Regions from separate parts of the Ruegeria sp. SAZD013 genome, predicted to be linked through region 1. Evidence: riboswitches for the same ligand, from Rfam matches in the RefSeq annotation. Region 1 holds a riboswitch; each other region holds the start of a gene.

The links. A riboswitch is a leader RNA that binds a small molecule or an ion and turns the genes downstream of it on or off. The one in region 1 is predicted to bind cobalamin.
Region 2: it holds a riboswitch for cobalamin, as region 1 does, so the genes downstream of both, AC2FLU_RS19755 (DUF4198 domain-containing protein) here and AC2FLU_RS11175 (DUF1636 family protein) in region 1, are expected to answer to the same signal.
Region 3: it holds a riboswitch for cobalamin, as region 1 does, so the genes downstream of both, AC2FLU_RS17615 (ABC transporter substrate-binding protein) here and AC2FLU_RS11175 (DUF1636 family protein) in region 1, are expected to answer to the same signal.
Region 4: it holds a riboswitch for cobalamin, as region 1 does, so the genes downstream of both, AC2FLU_RS12730 (hypothetical protein) here and AC2FLU_RS11175 (DUF1636 family protein) in region 1, are expected to answer to the same signal.

The regions. Positions count from the first base shown of each region.
Region 1 covers NZ_JBXWQT010000020.1:982,793-987,122, forward strand. Annotated here, with positions in the region: gene AC2FLU_RS11165 (hypothetical protein) at 1-690, opposite strand, end outside; gene AC2FLU_RS11170 (NAD(P)-dependent oxidoreductase) at 1,051-2,046, opposite strand; cobalamin riboswitch at 2,149-2,353, shown strand; gene AC2FLU_RS11175 (DUF1636 family protein) at 2,448-2,822, shown strand; gene cobW (cobalamin biosynthesis protein CobW) at 2,827-3,882, shown strand; gene cobN (cobaltochelatase subunit CobN) at 3,886-4,330, shown strand, end outside.
Region 2 covers NZ_JBXWQT010000038.1:268,952-273,281, reverse strand. Annotated here, with positions in the region: gene AC2FLU_RS19765 (sugar ABC transporter substrate-binding protein) at 1-225, opposite strand, end outside; gene AC2FLU_RS19760 (ROK family transcriptional regulator) at 415-1,605, shown strand; cobalamin riboswitch at 1,727-1,925, shown strand; gene AC2FLU_RS19755 (DUF4198 domain-containing protein) at 2,058-2,843, shown strand; gene cbiM (cobalt transporter CbiM) at 2,850-3,461, shown strand; gene AC2FLU_RS19745 (NikL family nickel/cobalt ECF transporter subunit) at 3,458-4,021, shown strand; gene cbiQ (cobalt ECF transporter T component CbiQ) at 4,021-4,330, shown strand, end outside.
Region 3 covers NZ_JBXWQT010000037.1:1,795-6,124, forward strand. Annotated here, with positions in the region: gene AC2FLU_RS17610 (hypothetical protein) at 1-923, shown strand, start outside; cobalamin riboswitch at 1,484-1,675, shown strand; gene AC2FLU_RS17615 (ABC transporter substrate-binding protein) at 1,829-2,833, shown strand; gene AC2FLU_RS17620 (FecCD family ABC transporter permease) at 2,830-3,879, shown strand; partial or broken gene AC2FLU_RS17625 (ABC transporter ATP-binding protein) at 3,876-4,330, shown strand, end outside.
Region 4 covers NZ_JBXWQT010000022.1:47,329-51,658, forward strand. Annotated here, with positions in the region: gene rsgA (ribosome small subunit-dependent GTPase A) at 1-672, shown strand, start outside; gene AC2FLU_RS12725 (alpha/beta hydrolase family protein) at 709-1,566, opposite strand; cobalamin riboswitch at 1,700-1,918, shown strand; gene AC2FLU_RS12730 (hypothetical protein) at 2,010-2,417, shown strand; gene AC2FLU_RS12735 (protein-tyrosine phosphatase family protein) at 2,409-2,921, opposite strand; gene AC2FLU_RS12740 (DNA polymerase III subunit gamma/tau) at 3,094-4,330, shown strand, end outside.

The DNA.
Region 1 (4,330 bases):
TATCTGGGCAAGCCCCTTCTCCCATCGGCACATCTTGAACCAGTTGTCTGAGAAGCAGACCTTGCTGCGCGTGTATCCTTCGCTTTCCTTCGCATAGGCTTTGACCGCATGTTTCAGGTCATCGGGCTCCACACCGGCTTTCAATGCTGCAGCGATCAGGCGCAGACTGGTCCGCCGGTCTCGGATCCTGTCCTCGGGATACGCCGCCAAGATCTTCTCAGTTTCAAGAGCTTCAACCTCCACCTCCGCCGCCTCGCGCCTGCGCGTAGGTAGTTTATGGATGGTTTTAGGATGGTTTGGGGTCCACCGTGAACCCCGTACCCCGTTCACCGTGGACCCCGTGCCGGGTTCAGGCTGGACGGGGTTCACAGTGACCCCCGTCTCGATGTCGGGCTCAGCCGTGGGCTCGAGCGCGGCCACGCGTTCCAGAACGATGCGGTAAATGACGGTGTAGCCGTTCTTGCACTGCCGCCGCCCCGTCTCGATCAAAATGCCTTCGCGGAGGAAGTCGATGATGGTGCGCTTCACCGTGCTCTCGCTGAGCTCAGTGTGGCGCTGGATGGTCCCCTTGGAGCACCAGATGCCTGAGCCATCATCGCTCGCCTTATCGGCCAGGAACATGATGATCTGCTTGCGCGCGGCGCTGCCGAAGCGACGCTCTGCGCATTCATTTGCAACCGCCCAACTCATCGAATTATCCCAAGGTTAGAAACGATTTTGTGAGCATTCTGGCACGCAAACAGCGTTGAAACTTTCGCTTTTTGTTCACTTTTTGTCAGGAGGTGTTTTGCACCCATAAGCCGTTGTTTTTGCTTACGCTCTTTCTGGATTGCAAATCCGTGTACACCGGTTCGATTCCGGTACTCGCCTCCAACAACATCCAAATCGCTGACTTAACCCCGCAGTACACGCGTGTGACGCTCGGTATTTCAAGACGTTCAAGGCCCGCGATTCTGTCGAATTGCGGGCCAGATATGGCGTGTTTTTCGGAACTCCTGCCTACCCCTGTTCGTTCAAGGGGCGCGATTTTGTCTGGTATGTGCTTTACGTTCAGGCGCGCCCTTGTGGCACAACCTCGTATCCCGGCTCCTCCGGCTCATCATCCGTCATTTCGGCAGGGAAGCCCGGGGCGGTGATATCCAGGCCGGTTGCCTCTTCCAGCCGCTTGATAATATTTGGTGAAAGCTCGCGTTCGCCATAGCGTGCGATACCATCGTTAAAGATGTTGATCATCACCGGGTTTATTTCCAGCGGCACCCCGGCGCGGTCGGCGACCTCCTGAAACAGACCGATATCCTTCTTCACCAGATCCATGGTGAAGGAAATATCGCGCGACCCGTTCAAGATGACCTGACTTTCGGTTTCGTGCACGAAGGACGTGCCGGACGAGATTTTGATCGCCTCATAGGTCGTGTTCAGATCCATCCCCGCAGCCTTTGCCGTAACCAGTGCTTCGGCGCAGGTGATCAGGTTGGCGGTGGCAAGATAATTGGTCATCACTTTCAGCACCGAGGCCGAGCCCAGTTCGCCGGTGTGCAAAACCCGACGACCCATTGTCGTCAGGAACGGCAGAATTCGTTCAAACGTTTCCCGGTCACAGCCCGCAAAGATCGAGATATTGCCCGTCGCGGCACGGTGGCACCCGCCAGAAACCGGGCAATCGACGGCCGCACCGCCGCGCGATATGACTTCGGCTCCCAGGCGTTTGACTTCGGCCTCGTCCGTGGTCGACATCTCCATCCAGATCTTGCCGGGGCCCACTTCGGGCAACATCTCCTGCATCACTGCATCCGATGCTGCCGGAGACGGCAGACAGGTGATCACCGCATCGCAATCGCGCATCAACTGGGCGGGCCCCTCAGCCGCCTTTGCACCTTTGGCGACAAACTCGGCCACCAGATCCGCGTTCAGGTCATGCACAGTCAGATCAATGCCGTTGCGCAAAAGGGATCCCGAAAGCTTGCCGCCTACGTTACCCAGACCGATAAATCCCACTTTCATATGACGCATCTCCAAGTTCGTCGTTTTCCCGTCATGCGACCACATACCGAACACATTCTTCATGCCGCCGAACGACGCCTACAGGTCGCTTTTTTCTCCTTGGCTTATTTGTTGCGCGCGAACCGCTTGACAAGCGGGTCAGCGGTGCCGCATGTCCCTGTCGTTGGTGTCGGCGACAGCCGATGAAAAGGGAATGCGTCAACGGTTCATCCGCCAAACGCAGCCGCCCCCGCGACCGTGACCGGAGAGGATGCCCAATGCCACTGGCCTGTGCCGGGAAGGCGGGACATCCGACAGAGCGACCGCTCTGGCATCCGCAAGCCGGGAGACCTGCCAACACCCGAAGTTGAAACCGGGCGGGGTGTTCCGGTGTCGGGTCCATGTGCAGACGTGGTGCCCGCATGAAACCCCGTCCCCCGCGAAGAGGATTTGGGGGGATGAGAGACATGAGCGAGAACGCACCGGTAGAGCTACTGGTCTGCACGACTTGCCGCCGGGGTCTGCCCGTCGAGGATGACGCTGAGCGACCCGGCACATTGTTGCACAAGGCCCTGGAACAGGCTGTCCTGCCGGATGGCATCATTCTGAAACCGGTCGAATGCCTTTCGAACTGCGATCAGGGCTGTTCCATCGTGCTTCGGGGCGGGCCGGATCGCTGGACCTTTGTTTACGAGAATCTGAACGAAATCGATCACGTCGATGTCATCATCGATGGCGCGACTAAGTATCTGGCCACAGGCGATGGTCTGGTGAAATGGCGCGACCGTCCTGAACATTTCCGCAAAAACTGCGCCTCGCGCATTCCCCCGATTGGAGCCTGAGATCATGTCGAACCTTGAAAAACTCCCCGTCACTGTGATCACCGGCTTTCTGGGCTCGGGCAAAACCACGCTGGTGCGCCATCTGATGCAGAACCCGCAGGGCAAGCGCCTTGCGATTGTTGTTAACGAGTTTGGCGATGTGGGTGTTGATGGCGACATCCTGAAGTCCTGCGTGATTCCGGAATGCCCTGCGGAAAACATCATGGAACTGGCAAACGGCTGCATCTGCTGCACCGTGGCCGACGATTTCATCCCGACCATCGAGGCGCTGATGGCGCTGGAACCGCGCCCGGATCACATTTTGATCGAAACATCCGGCCTTGCACTGCCCAAACCGCTGCTGAAAGCGTTTGATTGGCCTGATATCCGTTCGAAAATTACCGTTGATGGCGTTATTGCGCTGGCCGATGCCGAGGCCGTGGCCGCCGGTCGCTTTGCTCCGAACGTTGAAGCGGTGGATGCCCAACGGCTGGCTGATGACTCGATCGACCACGAAACACCCTTGTCCGAGGTGTTCGAGGATCAGATCTCGTGCGCGGATATCATCCTGCTGACCAAGCCCGATCTGGCAGGTCCCGAAGGTGTCGCGAAAGCTAAACAGATCATCGCCGCTGAGGCGCCGCGCCCGCTTCCTGTCGTCGAGGTTGCCGAGGGTGTCGTCGACGTACGCGTCGTGCTTGGCCTTGAGGCTGCCGCCGAAGATGACATGGACGCGCGCCCGTCACATCACGATGGCCATCACGATCATGAGCATGACGATTTCGAAAGCATCATCGTCGAGTTGCCGGAACAGACCGACCCGGCGGAACTGGTTGCCAGGATTGAACGTCTGGCAACTGAGCTGAATATCCTGCGCGTCAAAGGCTATGCCGCCGTCACAGGCAAACCGATGCGCCTGCTGGTTCAGGCTGTCGGCGCACGGGTTCGTCACCAATACGACCGCCCGTGGGAGCCCGGTGAAGAGCGCCGCTCGCGCCTGGTCGTCATTGCCGAACATGACGACATCAAAGAGGCTGAGATCCGTGATATCCTAGTGGGTGTGACCGAGGTTGCCGAGTAAGTCATGCACGTCGTCTTTCGCGAAAGCCACGGGCTCGAGGAAACCGAGACCCCAACCGATCTGGGCCAAAGCCCGGCCGATCTGGTTGTGCTGTCCTTTTCCGACAGTGACCTGGGCGCTTTCGCGGCGGGCTGGCATCGCGGCGGCGGACCTGAGGGGCGGATGCCAACCTTGCGACTGGCCAATCTTGCAGCATTGAAACACCCACTGTCCGTCGACACCTATGTTGAACAGACACTTGAAGGCGCAAAGGGCATCCTGATCCGTCTGATCGGTGGCGTGCCCTATTGGTCTTACGGGTTGCAACAGGTTCTGGCACTGGCACAGGCCAAAGGCATCGCGCTGGCCGTTTTACCGGCGGATGGGCGCGAAGACACTCGGTTGGATGAGTATTCGACCCTGCCCCTCTCGACCCTGCGGCGGCTGGCACATCTGTGTGATACCGGCG
Region 2 (4,330 bases), on a different contig from region 1:
GGCCTGAACCTGAGTTTCGTGGTCTCCGTCGACTTTGCCGGCAAAGGCTTTCAGCGTCATGCCAAGCTCTTCGGCTTTAGCTGTGGCACCCTCTCTCATTTTAACAAAGAAAGGGTTGGTATCCGTCTTGGTGATCAGGCAAACGGTTTCACCTTCGGCCATTGCACTGCTTGCCATGGCCGTAACCGCCAGCGCCGTGGCGCCTGCAAGTTTCGCAAGTTTCATCGGTAGTCCTCCCAGTTTTCCCAATGCCCTTCCGGGCATACGTTTGATCGGGCGAAAACCGGCCCGATCTCACATAAAAACCATCACAAGATTCGAATTTCGAGTCAATAAATAAATCACTCTTATTTATTATTGACAGAAAGGAAGGGTTTTTACATTGTCGTCATGAAGGGGATGGCCGTGTCTGCAATGAACTCTCTGGGCAATACTACTGGCGTACGCGAGCCAGACATGCGCGGCACCAACCAAAGTGGAATGCGGGCCCGAAATGAACGGCTTGTCCTGTCACTGGTCCGGCGCCATCAGGCCCTCGCAAAATCTGAAATCGCGCGCATGACCGGCCTGTCGGCGCAGACGGTCTCGGTCATCATGCGCCAGTTGGAGAACGATGGGTTGCTGTTGCGGGGCGAACCGATCCGGGGAAAAGTCGGGCAGCCATCGGTTCCCATGCGCCTGAACCCGGACGGCGCGTATTTCTTTGGGCTCAAAGTCGGGCGGCGTAGTACCGAACTGGTGCTGACGGATTTTCTTGGCAACGTCAGGCACCGCGAACGGCGGACCTATGATTTTCCAACGCCCGAGGCGACATTGAGCTTTTCCACAGAAAGCCTCGACAAAGTGATGGCGTCAATGTCGCCCGAGGCGCGCAGCAGAATCGCGGGCCTTGGGATTGCCATGCCGTTCTACCTTTGGGACTGGGCACAAACATTGCAGGTTCCTCAGGAAAAAATGGATCCGTGGCGTGACGCGGACCTGAAAGGCGCGCTAGCCGCAAGCTATGACGTGCCGGTATTTTTGCAGAACGACGCAACCGCGGCCTGCGGTGCCGAGCTGGTGTTTGGCCCTGCAGAAGGCCCACGAGATTTCCTGTATTTCTATGTCGGCTTCTTCATCGGGGGCGGGGTGGTTCTGAACGGCTCCATCTTTTCAGGGCGGGGAAATGCCGGTGCGCTTGGTCCATTGCCTGTGCCGGACGACGCAGGCGGAGTGAAACCATTGATAGATGTCGCCAGTCTTTATGTGCTGGAGCGCGCAGTTGGTGGGAATGCCGAAACAGCCGGCTCAATCTGGGAAACGACACGGCATTGGGACGTACCGGAAACCCTCCTTGAGAATTGGCTGAACCAGGCGGCGCACGGAATCGCCCATGCCATCGTCTCTTCTTGCAGCCTGATCGATTTCGAATGTGTCAAGATTGATGGCTGGATGCCTGCTGATATCAAGGCGCGGCTGGTGGAAAGGGTTGAGCTCAAACTATCCCATATGAACCTGACCGGGCTTGAACGGCCCTTGGTGCTGGCAGGGGCGGCGGGCCCGGATGCCCGGTCATTGGGGGCGGCCAGTTTGCCATTGTCGGAAAGATACCTGCTCGAAGGGTAGGTTCATCCCCGAAAAACCCCGACCTGTATCCAAAGCGGATCAACCGGAAAAAGGGCATTGCCCGCTGAACTTTTTGACAGCCAGCGCAATTGATCGTTGACGGATGCTGAAGAAGTCTGGCAAGCCGCTCGGCATGTCCGGTTCCGGGGCGTGCTCTGGAATCAATAGGGAATGCGGTGCGGGCTTTGGCCCAATTCCGCAACTGCACCCGCAACTGTAAGCGGCGAGCAGGGCTGAAGTGCCACTGGAGTTAATCCGGGAAGGCCAGCCCAACGCTTTGACCCGCAAGTCAGGATACCTGCCGGACATGTGCCTTTGACAAGGGCACTCCTAATCGGCGACGGGATGTGCGTCGGAGCAGGATGCTTGAAAAAGCAGCTCGGCTTGGACGTCCCCGCAGTCAAAACGCATCTCGTACCGGGGTTGGTACGAAGGGACAAGGACGACTATTGATGACCAAGCTGCTTTCTGCAGCCGCTGTGGCGATGGCGCTTCCAGCGATGGCAAATGCGCATTTCCTGCTGGAATACACCTCTGACACCATGATCGACGCACCGGGGAATGTTCCGGTCAAGCTGATCTTCTGGCATCCGTTCTCGAACGGGCATGTCATGGATCTGGACAAGCCGCAGGAATTCTACGTGATCCACAACGGTCAGAAAACCGACCTGCTGGATACCCTGGAACCCGTACGTTTCACCGGCGGCGAAAACGAAGGCGCGGCATTCAAGGGTTATGTACCCGTCAAACGGTCGGGCGACTATGTGCTGGTGACAGTTCCCCAGCCCTATTATGAGGGATCTGAGGATGTCTATATCCAGCAGATCGCCAAGGCATTCCTGAACCGCAACGAACTGCCGACCGACTGGATGAACCCGGTGGGCTTGCCGGTTGAGATCATCCCGCTCAACAAACCGACCAACATCATCGCGGGGTCGACCTTTACGGGTCGGGTAATGGCCGAAGGCCAACCGGTTGCGGGTGCCGAGATCGAGATCGAGTACATGGCCGCAGAACCGGACATGGAAAGCACGGCTGCTTCGGCCCCGACCGTCTCGCCGTTGCCGGGTGGTGCATTGGTCGCAACTTCGGATGATAACGGGTATTTCACGTTCGGCGTTCCGAAAGCCGGATATTGGGGTTTTGCAGCGCTCGGCGCCGGTCCCGTGACCGAACACAACGGCAAAGAACTCAGCCAGGACGCGGTCATCTGGATCCGCGCCTGGGATTTGGAGTAACCGTAGATGCACATCGTTGACGGAGCCTTGTCCAACCCTGTCGTGATCGGCGGAGCCGTCGCTGCTGCGGGTGGGATTGCCATGGGCCTCAGGTCGCTGGATCTTGATCGCATCCCCACTGCGGGGGTGCTGTCTGCCAGCTTTTTCGTGGCATCGCTGATCCATGTGCCGATTGGCCCTTCGTCAGTGCATCTGATCCTCAACGGTATGGCCGGGCTTTTGTTGGGCTGGGCCGCATTCCCGGCCCTGTTCGTCGGGCTTTTGCTGCAGGCCGTCTTCTTTGGCTTTGGCGGGTTGACGGTATTGGGGATCAACACCCTGAACATCGCGTTGCCCGCGGTTTTGGCCGGGCTGATCTTTGGCCGCCTGATCGCCCATGGCTCACCTCTGCAAGGTGCGATATGGGGCGGGGTCGGCGGTGCCTTTGCCATCGCCGCCACAACCGGCATGGTTGCGTTTTCACTGGCCCTGTCCGGGGATGCATTCCTGCCAGCGGCCAAGCTTGTTTTCTTTGCACATATTCCTGTCATGGCGATCGAGGCGATCCTGACCGGGTTCGCGGTTTTGCTGGCGCGCAAGGTCAAGCCCGAGCTGTTTGTCAAAGGAGCGGCCGCTTGAGGTACCTGGCGATCATTCTGGCGCTGTGCTGCGCACCCGTACCTGCCTTGGCGCATAAGGTCATAGCCGGAGTGTTTGAATCCGGTGACGCCATCGAAGGCGAAATCGGCTTTTCCAACGGTGACATGGCAAGCGGGGCCGAGGTCATCGTCAACGGCCCGGACGGAGCCGAGCTGGGCCGCATCGTAACAGATGCAGACGGGTTCTTTATCTACACGCCGAACGCGCCGGTGGCCCATACTTTCTTTGCAAACCTTGGTGCCGGGCATGTGGCCGAGGTCACCATGCCCGCTGTGGATGTCGCCCGGATCATGGGCGTTGAAGCGGAACCCGACACCGCGCCGACAAACGCACCTGCCCAGACAGCGGCGGTGCTCAGCGATGAACAACAACAGGTCATTGCCAGGGCCGTGCGGGATGAGCTGCGCCCGCTGCGTCGGGAAATCGCCGCCTACCGCGAGCAAAATGACCTGCAAACTGTTCTGGGTGGGATCGGATATATCGTCGGTCTATTTGGTCTGGGCTTTTATTTTGCGGCACGCCGCAAGCTGGCGGCCTGATGGCGCACGTTCTGGGGCAACAGGAAAGCACGCTGATCAAAGCGGGCGCGCAGCGGCGCGGCGCGATCAACCCGCTTGATCCAAGGATGCGGATCGTCATGGCGGTTGTCTTCGCGGTGGTGACTGTCGCGGTGTCCTCGCTGACGGCGCTGTGCGCGGCTTTGGCGGTGTCCCTTTCGCTTCTTGCCGCGTCGCGTCTGCCCTGGCGGAAAACGTTGAAACGCATGGCCATGATGGATGGGTTCATCCTTTTCATGCTGGTGCTGTTGCCATTCTCCATGCCCGGCGACCCGATGTTCACGCTCTGGT
Region 3 (4,330 bases), on a different contig from region 1:
TCAAACGTGTTTCACTGCCCGAACGCGCCCCAGGAATGTCTGACGAAGTGATAATTGGCGGATCAGGCTATGATCGGTACTACGGTTCCAAAGTCGACCTGGAGGCACCGCTTCCTATACCACCGTCCTTCAACACCCCAATTGAAGACGTCCGGGCTAGGATAGCTAAGAAAATTGGGCGAGTCGCAGTACCGCGCGGCAAACACGCATGGCACCATGTTTTGCAACGTCTGTTTTCCGTAGACGATAAAAGACGGGCAAAAATTGCCGAAAGCAAGTGGGCTTACTCCTGGGACAAACCGCTTTTCGACAATCCCTTCGAGCAACGCAGGCTAAGGATCTTGAATGCACTTTTCCTGGGCGTCGCAAAATGCGGCGGTAAACCGAGCATTCAGGGAAAAGAGGCCATCGAAATCTCGATTTCCATTCATCAGCAGCATGTACCGTTTAAGCTTCTCGCGACGGCGGATTTGAGGCTGAGCAACTACCATCGGAACCCCGACGACCACAGGCCAGCTAAAGATCCACTAACTCTGATCGTTCCAAACCACTTTCGTGGGCAAGATGTCCGGTTATCTTGGGCGGATGAGCCGGACGCCAAACTTGAAACGCGTCTTACCGAGATTGCAATCGAGCTGGTAGTATTGGCCGAGACCTTTCACCGGGAGCATGCCGAGCGCCAGCATGAGTGGTTGATTGAACGTAAACAAGACCATGAGCGAAGAAAGAAAGAAGCCGAAGCGGCAAGGCTTGAAGCGCTCCGTGTCAGGGACGAAAAATTCGAGAAAGCGAAACGCAGCATGCTGCTTAGCCATGCCCGCGACCTCGAAGATGCGAGGATATTGCGCCAGTTGGTCCAGGACGTACTGAAGTTAAGGGCCACGAAACTAATGATCACACAACTGCTTGGGCGGAATTCGTAAGCGAAGAGGCCGATCGGATTGATCCAATTTCGAACGCTAGGTACCTTGAAATCATGGAGCTAAAGCCTGAGGATTTCACTGAAGACAGCGGCTGAATATGCCCTCTGGGAATCGGGACGATCCCCGGATCATTCTTCTTCCTACTCCCGTCCTCCACCAGTTGAAATTGAGGTGAAATCTGATCTGTGTTCCCTGATGTATCTCTGGGGTTCACTGATGCTTCGTCTGATTTCCCTGTTGTCCCATCCAGGGAATTCACCCACAAGGCACTGACCTGCTTACATATTTTGAATCCTCAGACATAAAATAGCGCCAAAACGGTGCGTATTCCCTGTAAATTTCCCTGTTTTCAGGGAAATCGGAGTGAGACTAGCTAGCTGGAAACTGTCCGCACAGCCATGATTTTCCTATATATCACACACCGACGTCCTCGGGGCGGATTGTAGCGCCTTCTCAGCGGCTTGTCTGACGTCAGCACCATGTTGAGACGCGCAGGTTCATGCCCTTGGGAGAAAATGGGAAAGACCCCCGAGTTTTTTCTTGCCGCAGAGTAAGTGTTAAGGTACCCGCGTTTTACCGGTCCCGATGTGGCTAAGAGGGAATCCGAGGTGCCTTTTGGTGCCAACCGGAACTGCCCCCGCAACTGTAGGCGGCGAGCGCTGTCCATTCCGTCACTGGGCCATTTCGGTCTGGGAAGACAGGACAGACAAAGACCCGTCAGTCAGGAGACCTGCCGGTATGAAACCGAAACACACCGGGCGGGGTTGTCCGGGGAGGTTGCCGAAGAAACGCGCCGGGCGGGCTATGTACCACTCTGCGCTCACAGCAGGCAGAAAAGCGTCTGTTGCTTCGGTAAATGCCCATTCACCCGTTCTCTGGTCATTGACACATGGAGATCGATTGTCATGTTTCTACGCACTGGCCTGATTGGCCTTTCCTTGCTGGCTACCAGCGCTGCCGCCGAAGGAAACTTTCCCTTAACCATCGAAAACTGCGGTCACTCGGTCACGTTTGACGCGCCAGTGACGTCGTCAGTCACGGTCGGCCAAGCCGCGACCGAGGTGCTTTATGCGCTGGGTCTGAGTGAGCAGGTTCTTGGAACTTCGGTCTGGTTCAACGAGGTGCTGCCTGAATATGCCGAGGTGAATGCCAAGGTAGAGCGTCTGGCAGACAATGATCCCAGCTTTGAAAGCGTTGTTGCCAAGCGGCCGGGACTGGTCGCAGCGCAATATGAATGGCATGTCGGACCCGAGGGCATCGTCGCCACGCGTGAGCAATTTCACGAACTGGGTATTCCAACTTACGTGATGCCTGCGGATTGCGTCGGCAAAGACAATACGGTCGGCGGCGATGGCACCCGCCTGCAAGCGTTCTCGACCGATACGCTGTATCAGGGTATCGAAGAACTGGCGGCAGCCTTTGATGTGTCCGAACGCGGCACGGACCTGGTTGCCGAGTACAAGGCCCGTGAAGCCGCAGCCGTCGCCAAGGCGCAAGCCGTGAAGCTGGACGATGTGTCCGCCGTATTCTGGTTTTCCTCTCCTGAAATGGAAAGCGATCCGTTTGTGGCCGGGCAGAAGGGCGCACCGGGATACATGATGAGCACATTGGGCATCCGCAACGTCGTCGAGACGGATGAAGAATGGCCAACAGTGGGCTGGGAAACCATTGCCAAGGCCAATCCGACGGTGATCGTGATTGCCAAGATGGACCGCCGTCGCTTTGCTGCGGACGACTACCTGAAAAAGCTGGAGTTCCTGCGCGCTGATCCGGTGACCAGCCAGATGGATGCGGTCAAGAATGACCGGATTGTCGTTATGGATGCGCAGGCCATGGACGCCACCATCCGCGCAATCCCGGCACTGGAGGATCTGGCCGAGAAGCTGGATACCATCGGAAACAACTTGTGAACGAGGTCGCCGCAATCTTTCGGCAGGGTTTCAAGGCCGCGTGCCTAACTGTGCCACTATTGATTGCGGCGGTCCTTGCGGGCGCGATGATCGGGGAAACCTCGTTGTCGCCCGATTTGGTTCTCTCCGTTCTGGTCAACAAGCTGGCCGGAGCGGACCTGCCCGTCGACCCAATTGATCAGGGTATTATCTGGAGCTACCGGATTCCTCGCGCTCTGGTCGCTGCGTCCTGCGGTGCCGGTCTGGCTGTCGCAGGGGTCGTGTTGCAGGCATTGCTGCGAAACCCGTTGGCTGACCCTTATATTTTGGGCATTTCTGCCGGGGCCTCGACGGGTGCCGTGGCTGTTACCATCGCTGGTTTGGGCGGGGGAGCTTTGTCGCTGTCTTTTGGCGCGTTCAATGGCGCGCTTTTGGCTTTCGGTTTTGTCGCGTTGCTGGCCCGAGCCTCCGGCGCAGGCGGCGGGCGGGCTGCGACGGCGCAAATCGTTTTGGCGGGAATTGCCGGGTCTCAGTTGTTCAATGCGCTAACGGCCTTCATCATCGCCAAATCCGCCAATGCCGATCAGGCGCGCGGGATCATGTTCTGGCTGATGGGAAACCTCAGCGGCGTGCGCTGGCCGGATGTATATCTGGCCATTCCGGTGGCCCTTGCCGGCTGGCTTATTTGCCGCTTTCACGCCAGAGCTTTGGACGCATTTATTTTCGGCACTGATTCAGCGGCCTCGCTGGGCATACCGGTGCGGCGGGTGCAGGCAACCTTGATCTTCGCCACCGCGCTGACAACAGCGGTCATGGTTTCGATCGTCGGGTCCATCGGCTTTGTCGGGCTGGTCATCCCTCATGCTGCCCGGTTCCTTGTAGGACCGGGGCATCGCAGGCTTATCCCAACGGCCGCCTTGATCGGAGCGGTCTTCCTGATCGGCGCCGATATCGTGTCGCGCATCATCATCCCGGGTCAGGTTCTGCCGATTGGGGTGGTTACCGCCCTGATCGGTGCGCCTGCCTTTGCCGTAATTCTGGTGCGCGGCCAGAGGAACGCCCAATGAAGATCGAGGCGCAAAACCTGACATTTTCGGTTCGCGGCAAGACTTTGCTGTCAGACGTATCGTTTGTCGTGGAGCCCGGCGAAACACTGGCTTTGGTCGGACCCAACGGTTCGGGCAAATCAACTCTGATGCGCCTGTTGGCGGGTTTGGCACGTCCGGTTTCGGGAAAAGTCGTCATAGCGGGCCATCCCGTTTCGCATTTGTCGCGCAGACAGATTGCCCAACGGATTGCCATTGTTGAACAACAGGCTGATACAGCCGAACGCGTAACTGCACGGTCCGTGGTCGAGCTGGGCCGCACGCCCTGGCTGTCGGCCTTACGGCCCTGGCGCGCCGAAGATACCAGGCAAGTCGACAAAGCCCTGCAAACTGTGGAAATGGCCGATATGGCACACAGAGAATGGGCAACATTGTCTGGAGGAGAGCGCCAGCGGCTGCACATCGCGCGGGC
Region 4 (4,330 bases), on a different contig from region 1:
CGTTATCTGGCGCTGGCACATCAGGCCGGATGTTATCCTGTCGTTGTCCTGACGAAAGCTGACCAGTCGGATGACCCCGGCAGTTTCTCGGGACAAGTGCAATCTCTGGACCCTTTTTTGTCGGTAATGGCGATCAATGCGCTGGACCCGGCAGATATCGAAAAGGTTCTGGCATGGTGCCCCAAAGGCCAGACCGGCGCGCTGGTCGGGTCGTCGGGCGTGGGTAAAACGACGCTCAGCAACGCCATGACGGATCAAAACCTCGCCACCTCTGGAATTCGCGAAGACGACGCACGGGGCAGGCACACGACAACGGTGCGCGCGTTGCACCGGATGGGTAACGGTGGCTGGCTGATTGACACGCCGGGAATGCGCGCATTGCGTTTGTTGGACGCTCAGGACGGGATCGACAACGTGTTCTCGGACATCACAGAGCTTGGCCAAAGCTGCCGCTTTTCGGATTGTCAGCACGAGACCGAGCCCGGCTGTGCCGTGCAGAACGCAATAGGCAAGGGCGTTCTTGATCCGGCGCGGCTGGACCGTTGGCGCAAGCTGCGGCGCGAAGATCAGCGAAACTCGGAAACCGTTGCGCAATCGCGGGCGCGGGACAAGGCGTTCGGCAAGATGGTCCGCGGTGTCATGCAGGACAAGAAGCTTCGCAAACGGCCATAGCTGCAAGGTGTTATGGAAAACCTGCGTCGCGTCTGATCAGGCGATCAGGCGCGGCCAGACCGCTGCATTGCGCCGGGCAAATGCGCCTATGTGACCAATCTCCGGCAGCCCAAATTCGGCAGGCTTCAGAAGGTGGCGTCTGGCCCCGGGGCCATACAGATCGGCAAGGCGCCAAACCGCCTCGGGCGGAACCATCTGGTCGTCTTCGAACGTGAACAGATCCACAGCTGTTCCAGAACTGCCCCAATGCGCATCAGGCAAATTCTGCCCGATCTCGGGAACGTAGCTAAGAGGAGCTGTGCACCATTTGCGCCATTGCCAGTATACCGAGGCTGGCAGGTCCGAGCCAAACCCGATTGCTTTGCCAGGCAGATAGCCAAGCGCCCGCACCATCAGCGGTGCATGGCCATACCAGAACAGCCCCGCCAACCCCCGATAGGGCCATGGGTGATCTTTCAAAGTCACCAGCCCCGAACACACACAGATCATACGGTCGATCTGGTTGATATCCGGCTGCACCGGCCCCAGCATCGCACCGACCGAATGGCCAATGGTCCAGTGCTGCGCCTTAGGAAATCGCCTGCGCAATTCGGCCCGTGCCGCTGGCATGTCGATCAATGCCCAATCCGCCATTGTTGCAGTTGCGTCTTTCAGGCGACCGACCAAAGAAAGCCCGTAGTCCCGATAGTCATAGGTCAGGCAAGCTATCCCCCGCTCGGTAGCCAGCCATCGCGCGAAGTGTTGATAATAGTCACGCGGCACGCCTGTGGCACTGTTCAGCACGACAACGGTTTCCGGCTCACCCACTGGCCGATGCAACCGCGCCGACAAGGTCACGGACCCTGACGGAAAGCGGAAATCTTCGATCAACACCGTCTGTTCCGTATCCAACATGATTCCCGGCTTTCGCTGAAACAATCGGTTTGCCTGCCTTCGATGCTGACGACACTAGGCCGGAACGTAAACCGCATCCAGCATGACCAAACGTCCGGCCTAAAGATCGGCTTGACTCGGAACGCGATCAGACGCTAGCGGTTGTGTGATGGTTTCCGGCCCCCACAAGAGGTCGGGATGAAAAGGGAACACGGTGCGGTTTGTCTGGTCACGCAGGCATCAACCAAGTCCGCGACTGCCCCCGCAACTGTAAGCGTTAAGCAATGCCGAAATACCACTGGCCTATGGGCTGGGAAGGTCGGCAGAGCAATGACCCGCAAGTCAGGAGACCTGCCATCGGAACTGAAACCGAAACTCGGGCGGGGTGTCCGGGCAGGTCCTGACGGCGAAATGCTGTCCCACCTGCCCCAATATTCCAGCCCACCACGCGCGGAGGGCGCAGGATGATCTGGAAGACAAAGTCACACGAATACAGCGCAACAGTGTGCCAGCGGACGGGCAAAACCTGCCCGGCTTTGGCGCGACTGGCCCGCTCGATTTCCGAAGCCATGGCGCAGGCGGTTTCGGCCACCAGCGAGGATTTCGAATTTGAAGGCAGCAGCGCGCTATCACATTGCGCGGAAGGGTGCATGGCAACGATCCGAGCGCGATCCGACAGCGTTCGCGTTTTCTGCGGGGCGCACCCTGATACGGCAATTCGGGACCTTGATGCCTATGCCGATTTGATCTTCGGACCTACATTCAGCACGCTGCCCTCGGGCATTGTCGCGAACCCGCCTTGCGCCATGATCGAGGTTTCAACGATCCGGCCTCGGAAAACCGGCTACGCACCCCAGCAGCTGTCAGCTTGATCCCACTTCCACCTGTGCCGGGGTGATCCGGGACGCCCAGGCCAGCTGCGCATCGGTTTCGACAGCGCAGGGGCGCACGGCCCGCAGGCGGTCCAGTGCGTCGCTGGCGCGTTCACCGCATTCAACCATCAGTCGCAGAACAATCATCCCGGATCTGCCGCACCCCCCACGGCAATGCACAAGAACCCGGCCACCGCCCGACAGCGCATGTCGGGCCGTGGCGCTGACCTCTGGCCAGGCCTTCTGAACCGCCTGCGTCGGTGCTCCAAAATCTTCGATCGGCAGGTGAACCCACCGGCTGGCACGGCTTTGGATGTCGCTGCCAAAGTGCTGCGCGCCATCCTGAAGCATTTCAACATCCGTCGTCATTGAAATCACAAGGCCCGGTTTCCACGCCGCAATCATATCCAGATCGCCGACGTAATCCCCGCCACGCCCGGGCATTGAAGTAAGGGCAAGCGTTCCGCCTCCGACCTGCAGAGCAAAAATGACCAGCTGCGACATGAAGTGCGTCCTCCCCCAAGGTACTCTTTAAGAAATGAGCCATTAAATCCGCTGGACCAGTTTAGTTGGAAACCAGCCCGTTTCTGAAACAAAAAATCATCACGCCCCACAGTGGACGCGGACTGCCGCCGCCACTACGCTGTGCCGAAGCACCGAATCCGAGCGAGTAGACATGACAGACACGCCCAGCCCCGCCTATCAGGTTCTCGCCCGCAAATACCGCCCGGAAACCTTTGCCGACCTGGTGGGTCAGGATGCCATGGTGCGCACCCTGAAAAACGCTTTTGAAGCCGACCGGATTGCGCAGGCCTTTGTCATGACCGGCATTCGCGGAACGGGTAAAACCACCACGGCACGGATCATCGCCAAGGGCATGAACTGTATCGGACCGGATGGAACCGGAGGGCCGACAACAGAGCCTTGCGGTCAGTGCGAGCATTGCATCGCGATCATGGAAGGCCGCCATGTCGATGTGATGGAAATGGATGCCGCCAGCCGTACCGGCGTCAACGATATCCGCGAGATCATCGACAGTGTCCGCTATCGCGCGGCCAGCGCGCGCTACAAGATCTACATCGTCGACGAGGTTCACATGCTCTCGACCAGCGCATTCAACGCGCTGCTCAAGACGCTCGAGGAACCGCCCGCACATGTGAAATTCATCTTCGCGACCACCGAGATTCGCAAAGTGCCGGTCACGGTTCTGTCGCGGTGTCAGCGCTTTGACCTGCGCCGGATCGAGCCCGAAGACATGATCGGCCTGCTGCGCAAGATCGCCGGGGCCGAGAGCGCGCAGATCGCCGACGATGCGCTGGCGCTGATCACCCGCGCTGCAGAAGGGTCGGCCCGGGACGCGACCTCACTGCTGGATCAGGCGATTTCACACGGGGCTGGCGAGACGACCGCCGATCAGGTCCGTGCGATGCTGGGTCTGGCGGATCGTGGTCGTGTTCTGGACCTGATGGACATGATCCTGCGCGGTGACGCGGCAGGGGCGCTCACTGAACTGAGCGGACAATATGCGGAAGGCGCGGACCCTCTGGCCGTGCTGCGCGATCTGGCCGAAATCACGCATTGGGTGTCCGTCGTAAAGATCACACCTGACGCGGCCCAGGACCCGACGGTTTCCCCCGACGAACGCACACGGGGCCAGCACATGGCCGAGGCCTTGCCGATGCGGGTTCTGACCCGGATGTGGCAAATGCTGCTGCAGGCGCTGGAGGAAGTCTCTGCCGCGCCCAACGCGATGATGGCCGCCGAAATGGCTGTTATCCGACTGACGCATGTCGCCGATTTGCCCAGCCCCGAAGAGCTGATCAAACGGCTGCAAGACGCCCCACCTTCGCCACCCGGCGGGCCGGGCGGGGGCATGTCAATGTCCCGGCAGGCCCCGGTGGCAACGCAATCCA